2 regions of the Plantactinospora sp. GCM10030261 genome follow, and region 1 is predicted to be linked to the other one. Evidence: riboswitches for the same ligand, from Rfam matches in the RefSeq annotation. Region 1 holds a riboswitch; the other holds the start of a gene.
The links. A riboswitch is a leader RNA that binds a small molecule or an ion and turns the genes downstream of it on or off. The one in region 1 is predicted to bind cyclic di-AMP.

Region 1 (4,183 bases):
GGGACGACCTCCAACCACGTACGCACCCGGGACGCCCTGCTGCGGGCGGTCATCGAGCGACTGGGCGCGCTGGACCAGGCCGACTGGGAGCGGTTCGCCGGCGAGGTGTCACCAGGGGACCCGACAGAGCTGGCCCAGGCGCTGATCGAGGTGGTGCGGGGTGCGGTCGGGCCGGCGCGAGACCGCACGCTCGCCCGGTACGCGCTCGCGCTGGAGGCGGCGGTCCGCCCGGAGTTGCAGTCGCACATGCTGCGCGGCAGGGCGGACGTCCTCCGGTGGGCCGTGCCGTGGCTGCGCCGGGCCGGTTCGGCGCAGCCGGAGACCCACGCCCGGTTACTGCTCGACTACCTGGACGGGGTGATCATGCACCAACTCTCGTTCCCGGAACCCGATTTCGACCCCGGACCCGGTGTCCGGACGCTCCTCACCGCCCTGTCCCGCACCCAGTAGCCCTCGCCCCCCGCCGGTGGCCCCGTCGATCTAGGGCAGATGGTTGTGATTGGAGATCAAAACGCGACCATCTGCCCTAGATCGACAGGGGCATACGCGTCAGGGGCATACGCGTGGGGAGGGCGTGCGACGGGGCGGCCGGCGCGGTGCGCCGACCGGCCGAGGTGGTCCGTCGCGGGTCAGTTCATCGACAGGTGGACGTGGTTGGTGTGGTCGCTGGACGGGTCGCCGCCCGCGCCGCTGTAGGACTTCCAGCCGCTGCTCGGCAACCAGATCTCCTTGAACCAGATGACGTACAGCACGCCGAGCCGGTTGGCGTTCTTCACGAAGTACGCCGCCAGGTTGTTGCCGTAGGTGCGGTCGCCGCCAGTGGCCACGCCGCCGAAACCGCCCTTCTGGGCGGCGAAGTCGCACGCCCGACCCTTCGGGTGCTCGCCCGATCCGCCGCTGCGGAAGCAGGAGACGAACCGGGTGAACCCGGCGGCCTTGGCCTGGTTCATGGCGTGCAACGTGCGTGGGGTGATGCAGCCCGAGGTCGTCGGGTCGTTGACGCTGCACGACTCGCTCGGCCACGAACCGTCGGAGTTGCGCGGCGCCGGCTTCGCCGAGGCGGACGACGTACCGCCGCTGCCGCCGGTGGACCGGGCTGAGCTGCCGGCGACGGCCAGGGCTCGTTCGGCCTGCTGTTTGCGCTTGGTCATCACGGTGAGCTGGGCGCGTTGCTCGGCGATCTCCCGGTCGACCGCGGCCTTCGCCTCGGTCTCGGCGTTGCGGGACTCGACCAACGCGCGCAGCTGCCGGTCCTCGTTGGCCGCCACCGCTTCGAGCCGGGCGGCCCGGTCCATCAGTCCGTCCGGACCGTCGGAGTTCAACAGGGCGGTCACCGGGCCGAGCCGACCGGTGCGGTACGCGGTGTCGGCCAACTCACCGACCGTCTGGCTCCGGGTGGTCAACTCGGTTTCGATGGTGCCCAACCGGCTGGCCAGCTCCTGCTGGCGTTTGGTCGAGGCGTCGAGCTTGGCTTTCGCGTCGAGGAACCCCCGGGACGCCTCGTCGAGTTGTTTGCGGAGAGCGTCGGTGCCGCCCTCGTCATCGGTGCCGGGCGCGGCCTGCAGTCCGGCGACCGGGGGTGGTGCCGCGGCCGCTGCTACCGGCGTGGCGACGGCGAGTGCGAGTCCCGCGGCGATCAGTGCCAGCACGGCGCGTACTCGGGAGCCGCGCTCGGGGGGCGTCAGTCGCGCGACGAAATGTCGAGCAGGTGCCATGAACCATCCTTCCGTCAGCCGCCGACCGGGTTAGCTGACGGGTTCGGGACGGAAGATCCCTACCGCTGACGCGGATGCACCCCAGGAACGTGGTTCCCCGGCTCGCGCGAGGCGATTAAGCGGCGGCCACCACCGGCGCCGGAAGGCACCTCCGGGTGGAGACCGCCGCCGAGTTTACGGGCGGTGACGGGGAATGGTGGCGGGGAGGTGCGGCGGGTCTGGCTAAATGTCCAATTAGTCCGGCTGATCCGGCGAAATTTAAGGCCCCATTAAAGCGATACGTGAACGGAGAGTAATGAATCGATCTCATCTCCGTGGCGGGGTGCGGTGCGGACGTGGGCCCTACGACCTACCAGCCGGTGGGTCCACAGGCCCCGGGTCGGGAGTCCGGCTCCACCTGCAAAGTGGCGTGGTCGATGTCGAACTCGTCATGCAGCGCCCGGCGCGCGGCGGAGAGCACCGCGCCGACCTCGGCCCCGGCGCGCACGGTCAGGTGCGCGGAGGCGACCTCCATGCCCGAGGTGAGCGTCCACACGTGCAGGTCGTGGACGTCGGTCACGTCGGGGAGGGCGCACAGTCGCGCCTGAACGGCGGGAACGTCGAGGTGCTCCGGCGCCGCCTGGACCAGGATCCGGATCGCCGCCCGCCCCAGCCGCCAGGTGCGCGGCAGGATGAACAGGCCGATCCCGACGGCCACCAGGGGGTCGGCCCACCACCAGTCGGTCAAGGCGATCACGCCGGCGGCGACGATGACGCCCACCGAGCCCAGCAGGTCGCCGACCACCTCCAGGTACGCGCCCCGCATGTTTATGCTTTCCCGTGCGCCGGCGCGCAGCAGCCCGAACGCGACGAGGTTGGCGCCCAGGCCGAGCACCGCCACCACGAGCATCGGTCCGACCACGACCTCGGGTGGATCCCCGAACCGGCGGACCGCCTCCACGAGCACGTAGATCGCGACACCGGAGAGCAGGACGGCGTTGGCCAGGGCGGCCAGCACCTCCAGTCGGTAGAGACCGAAGGTGCGCTGCGGATCGGCGCTGGCCCGGCGGGTGGCGGTGATCGCGGCGAGGGCCATGCCGATGCCCAGCACGTCGGTGAACATGTGACCGGCGTCGGAGAGCAGGGCGAGTGAGCCGGTGGCGAACGCCGCCACCGCCTCCACGATCATGAGGGTGGTGAGCAGGATCAGGGCCATCCACAGCCGGCCCCGGTGCCGCTCCGCGACGCGCAGCACCTGCCCGCCGTGGTCATGACCCGCTCCCACGCCCCTACCCTCCGTCCGACGGTCCCTCCCGGACCAATGTATGCTCACATTGCAATACATGCAATATTTTGGTCGACGGAAGGACGGACCTCCCCGGTCGGAGACCCGCCCTACGCGTAGTCGATCGTGGTCAGCCGCTGGGTGGCCCGGGACAGGGCCACGTACAGCGTGCGTACCCCGGCGGACGAGTCGGCCCGGATCTCCCCCGGCGCGATTAACACCACCCCGTCGTACTCCATGCCCTTTGCCTGCAACGCGTCGACCACCTGCAGGCGCGGACCGGAGAGCTCACGCAGCCATTCGGTGACCTCGGCCCGCCGCGGACCGGGGGTGATCACACCCACCGTGCCGGCCACCTCGTCGAGCAGCGCACGGACCGCCGCGACGGTCGTCGCCGGCAGGTCGGCGGCCGGCACGGAGAGCGCCACCGGCTCGACGCCGGTGGACCGGACCGCCGTCGGCAGGACCAGCGTCGGGTCCAGCTCCCGGATCACCCGGGCCGCCACGGCGAAGATCTCCGCCGAGTTGCGGTAGTTGGTGGACAGCACGTACTCGTGCCGGCGTCGGCGACCCAACGCCTTGTCCCGGGCCCGGGCAAGCTCCTCCGGGTCGCCGGTCCAGGCCGTCTGCGCCGGATCACCGACCACGGTCCACGACGCGAGCCGACCCCGCCGGCCCAACATCCGCCACTGCATCGGCGACACGTCCTGCGACTCGTCGACCACCACATGGGCGTATTCGCGGTAGTCCTCCGGGCGTCGGACCGCCTCGGCGCGGGCCGCCCGCTGCCGATCCGCGTACGTGCTGACCTCGCGTACCCCGCCGGCCACCCGGAACGCGTCCCGCCGTCGGCGAGCCGGCTGTGGCGGCCGTCCCAGCAACTCGTCCAACTCGTCCAGCAGCGCGACGTCGGCGATCGTCGGACCCTCGTCGGCAAGTGACCGGTAGGACCCGGCCACCATGTCGATCTCCGCCCGGGACAGGATCCCCCCGGCGTACGACCGTAGCCGCACCGGCCGGGCCAACCAGGCCAACACGTGTCGCGGGTGCAATCGGGGCCACCACGCCCGCAGGAAGTCACGGAACTCGGCGCGCTCGGCGAGTTCGTCCTCGAACTCGGCCTGTCCGGGCAGCCCACCGATCCGCAGCGCGCGGGCCTGGGCCCAGAGCGCGTCGAAAAGGCCGTCGATGCCGGCCCGGCGCA
Region 2 (4,183 bases), on a different contig from region 1:
GTCCACCGGACCTGACCAGTTCGGGGTGCTTGCCGCCAGCGAGGCGTCCACGGGAATCGGATCGGGCGGGACGCTCGGGATTGTCGGGACAGCCGAGCCGTTCGATGCCTCCGGCCGATGTTCGCCGGTGGCGACCAGCAGTTCGTACGCCCGCTCAACCGGCAGCACCCCGGTCGCGATGGCCAGCTTCAGCGGGACGGAAGCCCGACCGACGGTCGTCGGCAGGTCCAGTACCTCCGGCGGCACCCGCCGCTCCGCGAGGTAGGCGGCCGCGGCCGGCGGCACATCCGACCACGCCCGCACCGCATCGGCCGTGCTGAAGCCGTACGCCGACCAGCGGTCCGCCTCGTCGGTCACCCGCTGCGCCACGTGCCTGGGGACCTCCGCACGCCCTCCGAGATCGTCACTGAGCAACGCACGGGCGAGCGGCGCCAGCGACGCGACCGGCACCCACCGTGGCTCGGGACCGCCCGCCGCCGACTCGGACCGGCGCCGGCGTCCCGGCTGGTCGGAACCACGCTGAACAGGCATACCAGTATCCAAGCATGATCCGCCGCGCCGGTCCTGGCCAGGGGTGAGACCGCCGTCGCGTAGGTTGGGTCGCATGCGTGTCGTTATCGCCGGAGGCCACGGGAAGATCGCCCTACGGCTGACCGCCCTGCTCGCCGGCCACTGACCGGCCCAGCTCGGTCCGGCCCCGGGTCGCTGGCGTCGCCCGCCCCGGAACCGAACTCCCGAGGCGGGCCGAGCCGGTCGGCGTCAGGTGGAGTAACCGCGGGTGGCCATCCACTTCGCCAGGTCGATCGTGGTAATCCAGTACGAACTCTGCCCGTTCACGAAGGCCGGGTCTGCGATCTTGAGTAGTCGGCCCTGGTCCCGGTAGCCGACGACAGTGACATAGTGCCCGCCCGGGTAGTCGTGCCAGCCGCCCTCGGTGTCCACCTGGCTGCCGACGATGTTCGCCACGATCGGGCGCCCGCCGCCGATGGCACGTACCGCGTCGGCCTGCAACCGGTCCATCTGGGCGGGGCTGGGTGCGCCCGGCAGTTCCCGGGTGACGTAGTCGGCGCCCTTGCCCAGGCCGTTCAGCACCCGGGTGGTGTCGGCCGCCGAGTCGGTGCCAAGTTCCGACGTGTTCAGCCGGCGGGCGAGGTCATCCTGGCTTGGCGTACGACCCATCGCCGACAGCGCGATACGGGTGGCCGCCGGGCCACAGTAGTAGAACGTGGTCTGCGCCTGGTAGTCGTAGGCCAGCGACTTCGTCGCGGGCGGCTTCGGCGGCGCCTGGGTGGTCGGCGCGGCGGCGGACCGGGACGCCGCCGACGACGCCGGGTCACTCGGCGAAGCGTCGCCCGGCGCCGGGGCGCTGGTCGGCGCGGCCGGGCTGCTGGCATCGGGGGCGAGTGCGGCCGCGGCGACGCCGGCCGGCGCGGTGCGGTCGGCCGGTTCCGGTGGCTGGTTGACCACCATGGTGACCATCCCGGCCGCGGCCACCGTCGCGACGCCGGCGACACCGAGGCGGTACGGGGGCCGGGTGGACAGCCGGCGGATGTGCTGGGCCGGATGGTTGATCAATCGGCGTATCTGTTCAACGACATGCTGCACGGGATCCTCCAGGGGGATTCCGGCTCCGGCCGCGAAGGGTCCCGGAGCCGGCGGGTCCGCCAGCGGTTCGGTACGGGTGACCGGCCCGGCTCCTCGCCGGGCAGGGCAGAGCGACGCGCCCCGGGGCCGGACGGCACCGGCGGGACGGTCGCGCGTGGCGAACCTACGGCTGGCTGACGACGGTCAGGGCGCCACCGGGGTGGGCGCGGGGGCGGACGGGTTGACGGGACGCGGGAGGATCCGCGGGGAGAAACGGCGCACGAGGGGATCTCCTTCCACAACCGCTTGCCGGGTTAGCTGACGGATTCGGACGGGAAAGGTCGCCCTACCACGGACCTGACATCCGCGGATTCACCCCTGGAACGATGGGTCCCCGGCTCGCTATCAACGATTCAGCGGGTCCACGCCGACGCCACCCATTTGGTGACAACAGCCGGCGGGACGGGACGACACTACTGGCGCTACCACCCGTTCGCCAACCCCTGTTCACCTGGAGAAACAGCGATGCGGCTCGCCTCACAAAACGCCTACGGTCCGGATTCGTCCACGCTGACCGAAACGATTTCGGACGCCCCGGACCGACGTCGGATAACGGCAACTGACGGGCGACCACGACGGTTTCCACGTTCGCGCGACGATTGGTGATGACCATTCAGCCGATCAAGGGCGGAACGCTATCTCCCAGGGGATCAGACGGTTGTCGTCGATCAGTTCGTCGCCGCCAACCCGATGTCGGCGGTCGACCGGCCACGCGTGTGCCCGGCACGGCACGCCCGGTCGGGTGATGGCTCGATGTCGGTGCCGGTGGGCATACTGCCGGACGGGGCGCGGAGGAGCTTGGAGGACGCCATGACGATCCTGCTGGCCATCGGGACGGCCAAGGGCCTGTTCCTGGCCACCGGCGCGGACGACGGACGCTGGGAGCTGTCGGGGCCACACTTCGCGATGACCGGCGTGTACGCCGTGGCCATCGACAAGCGGTCGGCCCGCCCCCGGTTGCTCGCCGGGATGACGAGTTCCCACTACGGCCCCAGCGTGGCCACCAGCGACGATCTCGGCGCGTCGTGGCACGAGCCGGACCACGCCCCGGTCGCCTTCCCGGAGGAGACCGGCGCCAGCCTGGGACGGGTGTGGCAGCTCGCTCCCGGCGCCGCCGACCAACCCGGACTGGTCTACGCCGGCACCGAACCCTCAGCACTGTTCCGCTCCACCGACGGCGGCGGGACCTTCGACCTGGTCCGGTCGCTGTGGGACCACCCGCACCGGAAACAGTGGGGAGCCGGGTTCGGCGGCCAGGCCATCCACACCGTGCTGCCGCACCCCACCGATGCGGCTCGGGTGCTGGTGGCCATGTCGACCGGCGGGGTCTACCGGACGACGGACGGCGGCGCCTCGTGGACCGCCGGCAACACCGGAATCCGGGCCTACTTCCTACCGGACGAGTGGCCCGAGTTCGGCCAGTGCGTACACAAGGTGGCTCGCGACGGTTCCGATCCGGAGCGGCTGTACGCGCAGAACCATCACGGCGTCTACCGCTCCGACGACGACGGCGGCACCTGGTCGTCGATCGCCGCGGGGCTGCCCAGCGATTTCGGCTTCCCGATGGTGGCGCACCCCCGCCGGCCTGGCGTGATCTACACGTTCCCGCTGGTCGCCGACAGCGAGCGGTTCCCAGTCGACAGGCGGTGCCGGGTGTTCCGGTCCGTCGATGCCGGCGACACGTGGGAGCCGTTGAGCCGCGGCCTGCCGAGCGACCCGTTCTATCCGGCGGTGCTGCGGGACGCCATGTGCGTCGACGACGCCAGTTCCACCGGTGTCTACTTCGGCACCCGCTCCGGGGAGGTCTACGCCAGCCGCGACGAGGGTGACTCGTGGTCGCCAGTGGCGACCCACCTGCCGGACGTGCTCTGCGTCCGCGCCGTGGCGGTCTGAGGTGGTCACCGTCCTGATTCCCGCCGCCCTCCGGCCGGACTCCGGTGGCGAGCGCCGGTTGGACCTGCCGGTCGGCGCCGGCACCCTGGCCGCGGTGCTCGACCAGCTCGCCGCCGGGTGGCCACGCCTGCACCGCCGGCTCCGGGACGAGCAGGGCCAACTCCGCCGGTACGTCAACATCTACGTCGACGGTGAGGACTGCCGGCGGGTCGGCGGGCTGGCCACGCCGGTGCCGGCCGACGCGGAGGTGCAGATCCTCCCGTCGGTGGCCGGGGGTTCCGGATGACCGGAGACGGTCGTCCGGCGTCGGCTCGGGACCATCCCGCCCCGACCCAGCGTCGCCCGGCGTCACCCGGAGCCTCCCCTCCACCACCGGCCGGCGACGACGCGGGCCGGATCCGCGACTCGCTGGCCGCCTGGCTGGCCGGGGTCACCTTCCTGGACCGGACGGCCGACCAGGTGAGCGCGCTGCTGGTGGACGCGGTGGTGCGGTGGGGCAGGGACCAGGGCTGGCGGGTGTACCGGCGCGCGGCAAGCGTGTTCCCGCTGCCCCCGCCGTACCAGCACCAGCACTCGTGGGTGGACGCGGCGTGCGCCCGGGCGGACGGCGCGCCGGTGGTGATCGAGGTCGACCGGGGGGCGCGCC

Region 2: another riboswitch for cyclic di-AMP. It lies ahead of ACFQUZ_RS30115 (C39 family peptidase); the one in region 1 lies ahead of ACFQUZ_RS07070 (coiled-coil domain-containing protein).

What each region holds. Positions count from the first base shown of each region.
Region 1 covers NZ_JBHTDD010000004.1:129,265-133,447, forward strand. The annotation lists gene ACFQUZ_RS07065 (TetR/AcrR family transcriptional regulator) at 1-450, shown strand, start outside; gene ACFQUZ_RS07070 (coiled-coil domain-containing protein) at 630-1,715, opposite strand; cyclic di-AMP (ydaO/yuaA leader) riboswitch at 1,719-1,847, opposite strand; gene ACFQUZ_RS07075 (cation diffusion facilitator family transporter) at 2,065-2,979, opposite strand; gene ACFQUZ_RS07080 (HelD family protein) at 3,090-4,183, opposite strand, start outside.
Region 2 covers NZ_JBHTDD010000040.1:39,151-43,333, forward strand. The annotation lists gene ACFQUZ_RS30110 (hypothetical protein) at 1-531, opposite strand, end outside; gene ACFQUZ_RS30115 (C39 family peptidase) at 760-1,617, opposite strand; cyclic di-AMP (ydaO/yuaA leader) riboswitch at 1,873-2,013, opposite strand; gene ACFQUZ_RS30120 (WD40/YVTN/BNR-like repeat-containing protein) at 2,455-3,537, shown strand; gene ACFQUZ_RS30125 (MoaD/ThiS family protein) at 3,539-3,823, shown strand; gene ACFQUZ_RS30130 (hypothetical protein) at 3,820-4,183, shown strand, end outside.